DNA from 3 places in the Paenibacillus sp. SN-8-1 genome. Region 2 is predicted to be linked to each of the others. Evidence: a T-box and tRNA genes for the amino acid it is inferred to sense, from the RefSeq annotation. Region 2 holds a T-box; the other regions hold tRNA genes.
The links. A T-box is a leader RNA that pairs with one kind of tRNA and senses whether it is charged. The one in region 2 lies ahead of argS (arginine--tRNA ligase), so its partner is inferred to be a tRNA-Arg.
Positions count from the first base shown of each region.

Region 1: it encodes a tRNA-Arg, which carries the amino acid that the T-box ahead of argS (arginine--tRNA ligase) is inferred to sense. The anticodon was not compared.
Region 3: it encodes a tRNA-Arg, which carries the amino acid that the T-box ahead of argS (arginine--tRNA ligase) is inferred to sense. The anticodon was not compared.

Region 1 covers NZ_CP194782.1:3,881,509-3,884,699, forward strand. The annotation lists gene ppc (phosphoenolpyruvate carboxylase) at 1-1,406, opposite strand, end outside; tRNA gene ACRRNK_RS19065 (tRNA-Gly) at 1,783-1,856, opposite strand; tRNA gene ACRRNK_RS19070 (tRNA-Pro) at 1,870-1,946, opposite strand; tRNA gene ACRRNK_RS19075 (tRNA-Arg) at 1,987-2,063, opposite strand; tRNA gene ACRRNK_RS19080 (tRNA-Gly) at 2,070-2,144, opposite strand; tRNA gene ACRRNK_RS19085 (tRNA-Leu) at 2,148-2,231, opposite strand; tRNA gene ACRRNK_RS19090 (tRNA-Lys) at 2,268-2,343, opposite strand; tRNA gene ACRRNK_RS19095 (tRNA-Gln) at 2,348-2,422, opposite strand; tRNA gene ACRRNK_RS19100 (tRNA-Val) at 2,464-2,539, opposite strand; tRNA gene ACRRNK_RS19105 (tRNA-Glu) at 2,646-2,720, opposite strand; tRNA gene ACRRNK_RS19110 (tRNA-Thr) at 2,762-2,837, opposite strand; tRNA gene ACRRNK_RS19115 (tRNA-Asn) at 2,840-2,915, opposite strand; rRNA gene rrf (5S ribosomal RNA) at 2,928-3,044, opposite strand.
Region 2 covers NZ_CP194782.1:4,538,220-4,541,410, reverse strand. The annotation lists gene ACRRNK_RS22275 (TetR family transcriptional regulator) at 1-269, opposite strand, end outside; gene ACRRNK_RS22270 (NAD(P)H-binding protein) at 397-1,329, shown strand; T-box leader at 1,510-1,768, shown strand; gene argS (arginine--tRNA ligase) at 1,814-3,191, shown strand, end outside.
Region 3 covers NZ_CP194782.1:3,712,133-3,715,323, forward strand. The annotation lists gene ACRRNK_RS18155 (YcdB/YcdC domain-containing protein) at 1-1,277, opposite strand, end outside; tRNA gene ACRRNK_RS18160 (tRNA-Leu) at 1,415-1,494, opposite strand; tRNA gene ACRRNK_RS18165 (tRNA-Arg) at 1,532-1,608, opposite strand; tRNA gene ACRRNK_RS18170 (tRNA-Cys) at 1,650-1,723, opposite strand; tRNA gene ACRRNK_RS18175 (tRNA-Gly) at 1,729-1,803, opposite strand; tRNA gene ACRRNK_RS18180 (tRNA-Gln) at 1,812-1,886, opposite strand; tRNA gene ACRRNK_RS18185 (tRNA-His) at 1,899-1,974, opposite strand; tRNA gene ACRRNK_RS18190 (tRNA-Trp) at 1,999-2,072, opposite strand; tRNA gene ACRRNK_RS18195 (tRNA-Tyr) at 2,079-2,163, opposite strand; tRNA gene ACRRNK_RS18200 (tRNA-Thr) at 2,170-2,245, opposite strand; tRNA gene ACRRNK_RS18205 (tRNA-Phe) at 2,263-2,338, opposite strand; tRNA gene ACRRNK_RS18210 (tRNA-Asp) at 2,378-2,454, opposite strand; tRNA gene ACRRNK_RS18215 (tRNA-Met) at 2,471-2,544, opposite strand; tRNA gene ACRRNK_RS18220 (tRNA-Val) at 2,559-2,634, opposite strand; tRNA gene ACRRNK_RS18225 (tRNA-Glu) at 2,813-2,887, opposite strand; tRNA gene ACRRNK_RS18230 (tRNA-Ser) at 2,900-2,991, opposite strand; tRNA gene ACRRNK_RS18235 (tRNA-Asn) at 2,995-3,070, opposite strand; rRNA gene ACRRNK_RS18240 (23S ribosomal RNA) at 3,161-3,191, opposite strand, start outside.

The sequences.
Region 1 (3,191 bases), 660 kb from region 2:
TAAGGAGAAGTCAACGGACGTGGGTCGTTAAGAATACGCTCCAACAGCTCTACCTTTTTGTCTTCGCTTAACTCACCGTAGTTCTCTGTAACATTCATATGAGCAAGAATTTCAGTCATAGCATTCTCATGCTCCTGACTGTGCTGGCGAATGTCCAGCTTGGCTGTATGGAAGCCAAACAGCTCCACTTGGCGTATCAAGTAACGGATATGCGTATCTGCCACATAATCAGCATAGTGATGGCGTAGACTGCGATCAATAACATTAAGATCCTCAACCAATTCCGCTACGCTATTGTAGCGATCAATGGAATCTTTCTTCGACTCATCGATGACGTTATGAAGCTTTTCCGTCATATAAGTGAGTTTCACCCGATAAGGCTCTTTCTCATTCCGCCATTGAGGCGTTTTGTTCAGAACGACCGTCTCCCGATCCTTCTGAATGGAAGTAAGCAGCTCGTCAGTAACGTTGACGATGCTTGTACTGAAGCTTAAGTAACGGAACAATTCAGCCAGAATACGCTGGTATTCCCGCACAGCCAGCTTACGCTGCATTAACAGAGTCTCCCAAGTTACTTCCGCTGTAACGGAAGGGTTACCATCCCGGTCTCCCCCGATCCATGAGCCAAAACGCAGATATGTCGGAACATGCCAGTTATGCTCAGGATAATACTTCGTCAAGCAGCGTTCCAATTCTTGATATACATCAGGCAGCACATGGAACAAAGTCTCGTGGAAATAGTACATACCATTTCGAACCTCGTCGAGTACTGTAGGTTTGCGATCACGAAGCTCATCGGTCTGCCATAGGGTAATTACCTCATTCAGCAATTTCTCACGAAGCTGCTCGCGTTCTCTGAAAGTCAAAGTCGGGTTATCCAGCTGCATAACATCATCAGCAATCCGTTTGTGAATATCGAGAATTGCACGGCGCATTGCTTCCGTCGGGTGAGCTGTCATGACAAGCTCTAAAGACAAGCCTTGTAAAATATCCTGTACTTCATCGTAGGAGAAGCCGCGTTCTTTAAGGTCTCTAACAGAATCCTCAATAGATCCAGGCTGTACCGTCTCCCCGGCAGAACGCTCGTAGTCACGCTTGCGGCGAATACGATGATTCTGCTCTGCAATGTTAACTAACTGGAAATAAACAGCGAAAGCCCGAATGACTTGATGTCGGATGTCCGGCTCAAGCGTGTTAATAAGCTGTTTGAACTCCTCATGCAGTTCAGGTAGAAATACGGCTCTAAGTGACTTGCTGGCTTCACGTATCTTTTCGACAATATCTAAGAGTTCATTACCGCCTTGATGTACAAGGACTTCTCCCAAAATATTGCCCAAAAAACGAATATCACGCCGCAGCAGGTTGTTGGAATTACTTTTGTTTGCGGTTACCGCTAGTTCTGTCATGCTTCTCCTCCCAATTCTCCTGTTTCCGTCTTTGTAATGCCTTTTTACATAATACAATAAACGGTGCATAAAATCTTCACTTTATTTATTAAAACAAGGCTGTAGATTCAGCCAAAGAGGTAAATAAGTTAAATATTTAATCATTTATTTGTATTATTATAGCCCATAGATAGAACTTTGCTAGTCTCTCAAAAGTTTAATTCTCATCGAAGAAACTAGAACTCCCTGATTAACATGAACATATCCATCTGCATAAAAAACCACTTCAACATTCAATCAATGCGCTGACACGTCAAAGCAGTAAAATCCATGGGTAAAAATAAAACGTATTATAACAAAAAACACCATCGCTTACGATGATGCTGTTGGTGAATTATGGAGCGGGTGATGGGAATCGAACCCACGCTATTAGCTTGGAAGGCTAAAGTTCTACCATTGAACTACACCCGCACCGAAGAAATAATGGTCGGGACGACACGATTTGAACATGCGACCCCCTGGTCCCAAACCAGGTGCTCTACCAAGCTGAGCTACGTCCCGAAAATGGTGCTGCTTATGAGATTATCAATTGCAAGTAAAATGGCGCGCCCTAAGAGATTCGAACTCCTGACCTTTTGATTCGTAGTCAAACGCTCTATCCAGCTGAGCTAAGGGCGCAAATAATGGAGCGGACGACGGGAATCGAACCCGCGACCCTCGCCTTGGCAAGGCGATGCTCTACCGCTGAGCCACGTCCGCAAATGGTGCGCGTGGAGGGACTTGAACCCCCACGTCAAAGACGCTAGATCCTAAGTCTAGTGCGTCTGCCAATTCCGCCACACGCGCACAAGTAACACTATTCACCATGACAATCAAGGTAAATGGTGAGCCATGAAGGACTCGAACCTTCGACACCCTGATTAAAAGTCAGGTGCTCTACCAACTGAGCTAATGGCTCAAAATGGCTGGGGATATAGGATTCGAACCTATGGGTGACGGAGTCAAAGTCCGTTGCCTTACCGCTTGGCTAATCCCCAATGTCTCACTTTGGACAGTTTGTCCTCAGATATAAAAACGATGGTGGAGGCTGAGGGGATCGAACCCCCGACCCTCTGCTTGTAAGGCAGATGCTCTCCCAGCTGAGCTAAGCCTCCATATGAATTAAAACATTATGGATACTTTGGCAAGACTTTAGGACATAGTATGTACTGATATCACTCATATAATTCTAGCCATATCCAACTTACATTAAGAAGAAAATGGTGACCCGTAGGGGATTCGAACCCCTGTTACCTCCGTGAAAGGGAGGTGTCTTAACCCCTTGACCAACGGGCCTCATCGTTTGACGACTTATAGCTGTCATCAACCAGAGAAAATGGAGCTCTCAACCGGGATCGAACCGGTGACCTCATCCTTACCATGGATGCACTCTACCTACTGAGCTATGAGAGCAATGGCTCCCCGAACAGGACTCGAACCTGTGACAACTCGATTAACAGTCGAGTGCTCTACCAACTGAGCTATCAGGGAATAAACGTAATCGCTTGGCGGCGTCCTACTCTCCCAGGACCCTGCGGTCCAAGTACCATCGGCGCTGGAGGGCTTAACGGTCGTGTTCGGGATGGGTACGTGTGGAACCCCTCCGCCATCGCCACCAAACAGGATTTTTCCGGGTCAATACTCCCTGAATCACTTCAGGAAAATATCCGACCTTAGAAAACTCATCACTGCGAGAAAATATCATACCTTATCAAGGCTTGCAGCTTAAAATCGGTTCAGGCTTGATCACCTGAAAACTAGATACGA
Region 2 (3,191 bases):
ATTCGCAAATTGTCCGCATTGAAGCTTGCATCATCTGGCAGTCTGTCATTTACAAAAATTTGAAACTTCTCTGTTTTCCAGTATTCAAGAAAATCATATTTATCCTGGAAATGGGCATAGAATGTTGTTCGATTTACAGCGGCCTGCGCTGCGATATCATGTACAGAAATGGAATAAAAGTTCCTCTTCTCCCCAACCAACTCGTTAAACGCCTGCACGAGCTGTTGGCGGGTTCTTATTACACGCGGATCATCAGGATTGACTGACATAGGGCCCCCTCTTTCCCTTGAACTTAAATAAACGGACAAAAGGATGAATATGTAGGTAACACAACAAAAACAGCTTTTTGCAGGTTGTTGGCAGAGCGCAATCCTTTTATCTTCTACGTATACGATTATGATTTCACAAACTAAATCGTATGGCAAGAAACCCATTCTACGAGAAGTAAATGAAAGGATGCATGCAGAAATGATTGTTGTTACCGGAGCCAACGGAAATTTGGGAAGGAAGATCGTTGAGGAGCTTCTCGGGCGTGTTCCTGCGGAGGAAATTGGTGTGAGTGTCCGGGATGTGAGCAAGGCACAGGATCTAAGAGAACGCGGAGTTCGTGTTCGACAAGGAAATTTCGACGATTCCGAAAGTCTCCTTCACGCCTTTGAACAAGCGTCGCAAGTTCTCATTGTTTCTTCTAACGCTTTAGAAGAAAAAGAGGCTGTCCGCCAGCATCAAACCGCCATTGATATGGCCAAGAAGGCTGGGGTGGGCCGAGTGCTGTACACGAGCCATATGGGTTCATCTGCGGCATCACATTTCCCGCCCATGCTCACCAATGCGGCTACAGAAGAGATTCTGAAATCTTCAGGGATGGCTTTCACGTCGCTACGATGCGGTTTTTTTGCCACCTCAGCATTATTGATGATCAGCGATGCCTTGAAAACAGGGGAATTAATAGTCCCAGAGAGCGGCCCGATTGCCTGGACGACTCACTCGGATCTGGCTGCAGCTACAGCGGCTATCTTGACAGAGGGGAAGCTAGGTGGGATTACCCCTCCTCTTACGGCCTCCGAGGCAATAGATATGGAAGGGATTGCGTCGATGGCTTCCAAGATTTTGGATCAGCCGATTCGGCATATCGTTGTGTCCGATGAGGAATATCGGACACGCTTGACATCTCATGGAATGCCGGAAGCGATCATCAATTTGCTTACAGGTATCTTTCAAGCAAGCCGGCAGGGAGATTTCTCGCAAATCGATCCCACTTTGGAAAATCTAATCGGACGTCCTCCAATCAGCTTCCAGGATTTTTTAAAAGACTCGATTCTCCAATAAGGATATTATTCATTTCGCCGTTAGCCCCGTTACGGAGAACTGTACCCTAAGTGACGGCAAGTTCTTTGAAGCGGATTGAACGGGCAGAATTGTTCAAGTGTAGTTCAAAACAGAGTTATTTTCCAATATAAAACTAACTTGCTTTTTTATGGTCGATCCCCTAAAATGATGACAATCATAGTATCGACGATGAACGGGAGAGTAGTCCGCGTTAGCATGCAACAGCGAGCCGGGGGGGTGGGAGCCGGTGCTAATGCGCGGAGGAAGCGCACCCGGGAGTTGGCTGTCTGAACCGGTCCTGCAGACCACAGTAGGTCAGCCCGGCAGTTGCCGTTATCGCATCAAGAGGAACTACCGTTCTCTCTTTCTCACTTGTGGTGTGTGAATAGATCGGAGTGTTCCAGAAGAGTGGCACCGCGGATAAACCTCCGTCTCTTATTAGAGACGGAGGTTTTATTATTTTTATTGAAGGAGGACGGCAGTTATGAGAATTTTAGAAGCCGCAGCCGAAGCCATTACACCGCTTATTCCAGGGCTTAGCAGAGAGGATGTGCTGGCTTTGCTCGAACTTCCACCGCGTCCGGAAATGGGCGACGTGGCTTTCCCCTGTTTTACGCTAGCAAAGACGCTACGAAAGGCCCCGGCTGTCATAGCTACTGATCTTGCGAATGAGCTGAACATGCCTGATGGCGCCGCATCTGTGGAGGGGATTCGCACTGAAGCGCTCGGCCCGTATGTTAACTTGTTCTTTGAGCCGACGATTTGGGGGCTGCGAATCGCATCAGATGCGTTCAAGCCGGACTACGGTCATTCACAGATAGGAAGCGGACAGCGTGTCGTTATCGACTTGTCCTCACCAAACATTGCTAAGCCGTTCGGCGTCGGTCACTTGCGCTCTACCGTCATTGGCTCGGCGCTCGCTAACCTGTACAGTGCGTGTGGCTGGGATGTGGTGAAGGTGAACCATATCGGCGACTGGGGTACACAGTTCGGCAAGCTGATGGAAGCGTACCAACGATGGGGGGATAACGACAAACTCAATGCTGAACCGATAAAGGAAAGCCTCAGACTATATGTACGTTTCCATGAGGAGGCGGAACGCGATCCGTCACTCGAGGATGCAGGAAGGGACTGGTTCCGACGACTCGAGCAGGGCGATCCGGAGGCGGAGCGGCTCTGGCGCTATTTTGTCGGGGTAAGTATGGAAGAATTCGACCGGGTCTACGCCCGACTTGGTGTGAAATTTGATCATGTAATGGGAGAAAGCTTCTACAATGACAAGATGTCTCCTGTAGTGGATGAGCTACGAGACAAGGGCTTGTTGGAGGAAAGCGACGGGGCCCAGGTCGTGAGGTTGGAAGAGGAAGGGCTTCCTCCATGCCTGATTCTGAAATCGGACGGTACGACAATCTACCCAACGCGGGATTTGGCAACGGCTATTTACCGGAAGTCCGCAATGGGTGCGGATCGAATCCTCTATGTCGTAGGAGCGGAGCAGACGCTACATTTCAACCAAGTATTCGCTGTCCTTCGTCTGATGGGCCATGAGTGGGCCGATTCTTGCGAGCATGTGCCGTTCGGTTTGATTAAGGTGCAAGGGAAGAAGATGTCGACTCGAAAAGGAAAAGTCGTTTTCCTGGACGAGGTTTTAGACGAGGCTGTGCAAAAGGCGCATGAAGTGGCTTCGGGGGGCGGTCTTAGTCCAGAGGAAGCCATTGAAGTGGCGAAGGCTGTTGGTATCGGCGCGGTAATTTTTGATGATCTCAGAGGAAGTCGGATGTCGGAGATCGATTTCTCGCTAGACGAGATGCTTCGATTTGATGGGGATACCGGCCCGTACGTCCAATATACCTATGCGAGGG
Region 3 (3,191 bases), 830 kb from region 2:
GAATTATAGATATAATATCCGAAACTAACAATTTGACCCGTGCTTGCTTCGACTTCGGCATTAATACCCTCATCTGGTACACCGTTTGCCGCTTTGTCTCTAAGTGAAATATTCCATACTTTCTGATTAGGATTATTCCATCTTCTCGACAACTGCTTGTATTCAGTGGTGAACTCGGGAGGGATAGGTATGAACGATTTAATCCGTTCTAGAGCCTCATCACCGTCCTGAATTGCTTCCTTGGATGGAGTGAAATTACTACCACCTGAAGGAACATCCTCTGCCTTCTGAATGCTCTGAACTGAACCCACTTGAGGTTCCGTCTGTTTTCCTGTAACTGCGTCAATACTATTCATACTTCTATCAACCGGTAAATACCCCAAGAAGTACTTGGTTGTTTCTCTAGAATCAAGTCTATCTGGAATATAAGACAGTTCTACATCAAAGCTATCCTTGAACTTCTGCTCTGCACTCTCCAGCGTAATTGCTGGCTTAGGGGAAGGATACACCGCGTAAGCCTTACTACGATTATACACCGTTACCTCACCGTTATAGTTAACCCCAACCTGGACCGACTCAAAGTCCGAATAAAGGCCATTTACCGGCACCTTAAAATTGAAGTAGTAATCTTGCGCCGTAAATAGGGAACCACTTTGCCGATTATAGCTATTGTCTTCTTTAAGACTTTGGACATCTAATCCTTTAACTTTGGCACTCAACCAATCTAAGGCAATCTTCTTGGCACTGGTCTCATCAACTTTGGAGGCTCCTTCTTTGGTATACATCTGGATTAGACGACCAGGCAGACTAACATATATTACTTCACCGGTCACTCCATCCACTTGAGCACTGAATGAGGTGCCCCAATTACCTATCTGAAGATTATATTGAAGCTCCCACTTCTTATCGTAATCCACTGGGTAGCTATTCTGATTGCCAAATTCTGCGGAGCTCAGTGTCACCTTAGAAAGCAGCGGAAACATTTCCTTTACCGCCTTGTCAGCTTGAGCAGAAGTAATTTTAGCCCCATTTGGCAATTTATCACTAGTTCCATTTACAGATGTAGATGTAGATGCAGAAACCGTGCTGCCTGAAGCCCTGGAATCCTTAGTGTCAGATATGATCACTGTATTGTCTGCCCAAGCGGCTGTAGGACCGCTTAACATTAGAAGCACTAACGTACATGCTGCAAAAACTAGTGGCCTATTCTTTCGAGCATATGTACCCTCCCTAGAAGTTTGAGTTAACTGTTCCTTGCTGCTGTTCTTATTGTTCATTACTGCTTCCCCTTCCCTCTCCACGTGATAGATGATTCTTATAATAAAGAACACACTCTAACTGGAAAAGTTTGGACGAAGTAAAAAATAAAATAAAAAAACCATGAACTAATGTTCATGGTCTACTTTAAACTATATGCCGGTGAAGGGACTCGAACCCCCACGGTTTCCCTCACGATTTTGAGTCGCGCGCGTCTGCCAGTTCCGCCACACCGGCATGGTGTGTAATTCTTCTCAATAGATTAATGAGAATATGGCGCGCCCTAAGAGATTCGAACTCCTGACCTTTTGATTCGTAGTCAAACGCTCTATCCAGCTGAGCTAAGGGCGCAAATATTTAATACGGTAAAACTGTCTATCAAAGTTTAAGAATGGAGGCGCCACCCAGATTTGAACTGGGGATAAAGCTTTTGCAGAGCTGTGCCTTACCACTTGGCTATGGCGCCATAAATGGAGCGGACGACGGGAATCGAACCCGCGACCCTCGCCTTGGCAAGGCGATGCTCTACCGCTGAGCCACGTCCGCATATTAAATGGCTGGGGATATAGGATTCGAACCTATGGGTGACGGAGTCAAAGTCCGTTGCCTTACCGCTTGGCTAATCCCCAATGTAAAGTTAATGGGGCGATCGAGGGGACTTGAACCCCCGAGTGCCGGAGCCACAATCCGGTGCGTTAACCCCTTCGCCACGACCGCCATAATACTTACACATTATGAAATTGGCAGGGGCAGCAGGAATTGAACCCACACCAACGGTTTTGGAGACCGTTGTTCTACCTTTAAACTATGCCCCTAAAAACTGGTGGAGGCTGATGGATTCGAACCACCGAACTCGTAGAGAGCAGATTTACAGTCTGCCGTGTTTAGCCACTTCACTAAGCCTCCAAAAAATGGTGCCGGCGAGAGGACTTGAACCCCCAACCTACTGATTACAAGTCAGTTGCTCTACCAGTTGAGCTACACCGGCACGGTGTAAAAGAATCATGGTGGCTCGGGACGGAATCGAACCGCCGACACGAGGATTTTCAGTCCTCTGCTCTACCGACTGAGCTACCGAGCCATAATGCTTACTATTACATATTAAATTATAAGATTTAAATGGCGGAGCCGACGGGATTCGAACCCGCGGTCTCCTGCGTGACAGGCAGGCATGTTAGGCCTCTACACCACGGCTCCACACTATGTAAATCAATTGCGGGGGCAGGATTTGAACCTGCGGCCTTCGGGTTATGAGCCCGACGAGCTACCGGGCTGCTCCACCCCGCGTCAGTATAACAATATGGTGGAGGCTGAGGGGATCGAACCCCCGACCCTCTGCTTGTAAGGCAGATGCTCTCCCAGCTGAGCTAAGCCTCCATATGTTAAACATAATCTTTATTTTAGCAGATACACTGCTATAAAATCAAGTGTGAATAATGGTGACCCGTAGGGGATACTCGTTCTTCGAACGAGACTGCAATGTATTCCTAACGAACCAAATGCTCCGACGAACCCTGATGGGTTCTCATCCCCACTTGAAGCTGTTTAATGAAAGTGGTGACCCGTAGGGGATTCGAACCCCTGTTACCTCCGTGAAAGGGAGGTGTCTTAACCCCTTGACCAACGGGCCTTACAATAATAGTGGCGGAGAGAGAGGGATTCGAACCCTCGAGACGCTTGTGACGCCTACACGATTTCCAATCGTGCTCCTTCGGCCAACTCGGACACCTCTCCATATGGCTCCCCGAACAGGACTCGAACCTGTGACAACTCGATTAACAGTCGAGTGCTCTACCAACTGAGCTATCAGGGAACATTATTCAATTCAGGCTTGATCGCCTGAAAACTAGATACGAAACGAACTTGCGTATGCTCTTCTTGGACTGCGTCCTTCCGAGCTGTGTTGGATAAGCCCTCGACCGATTAGTACTGGT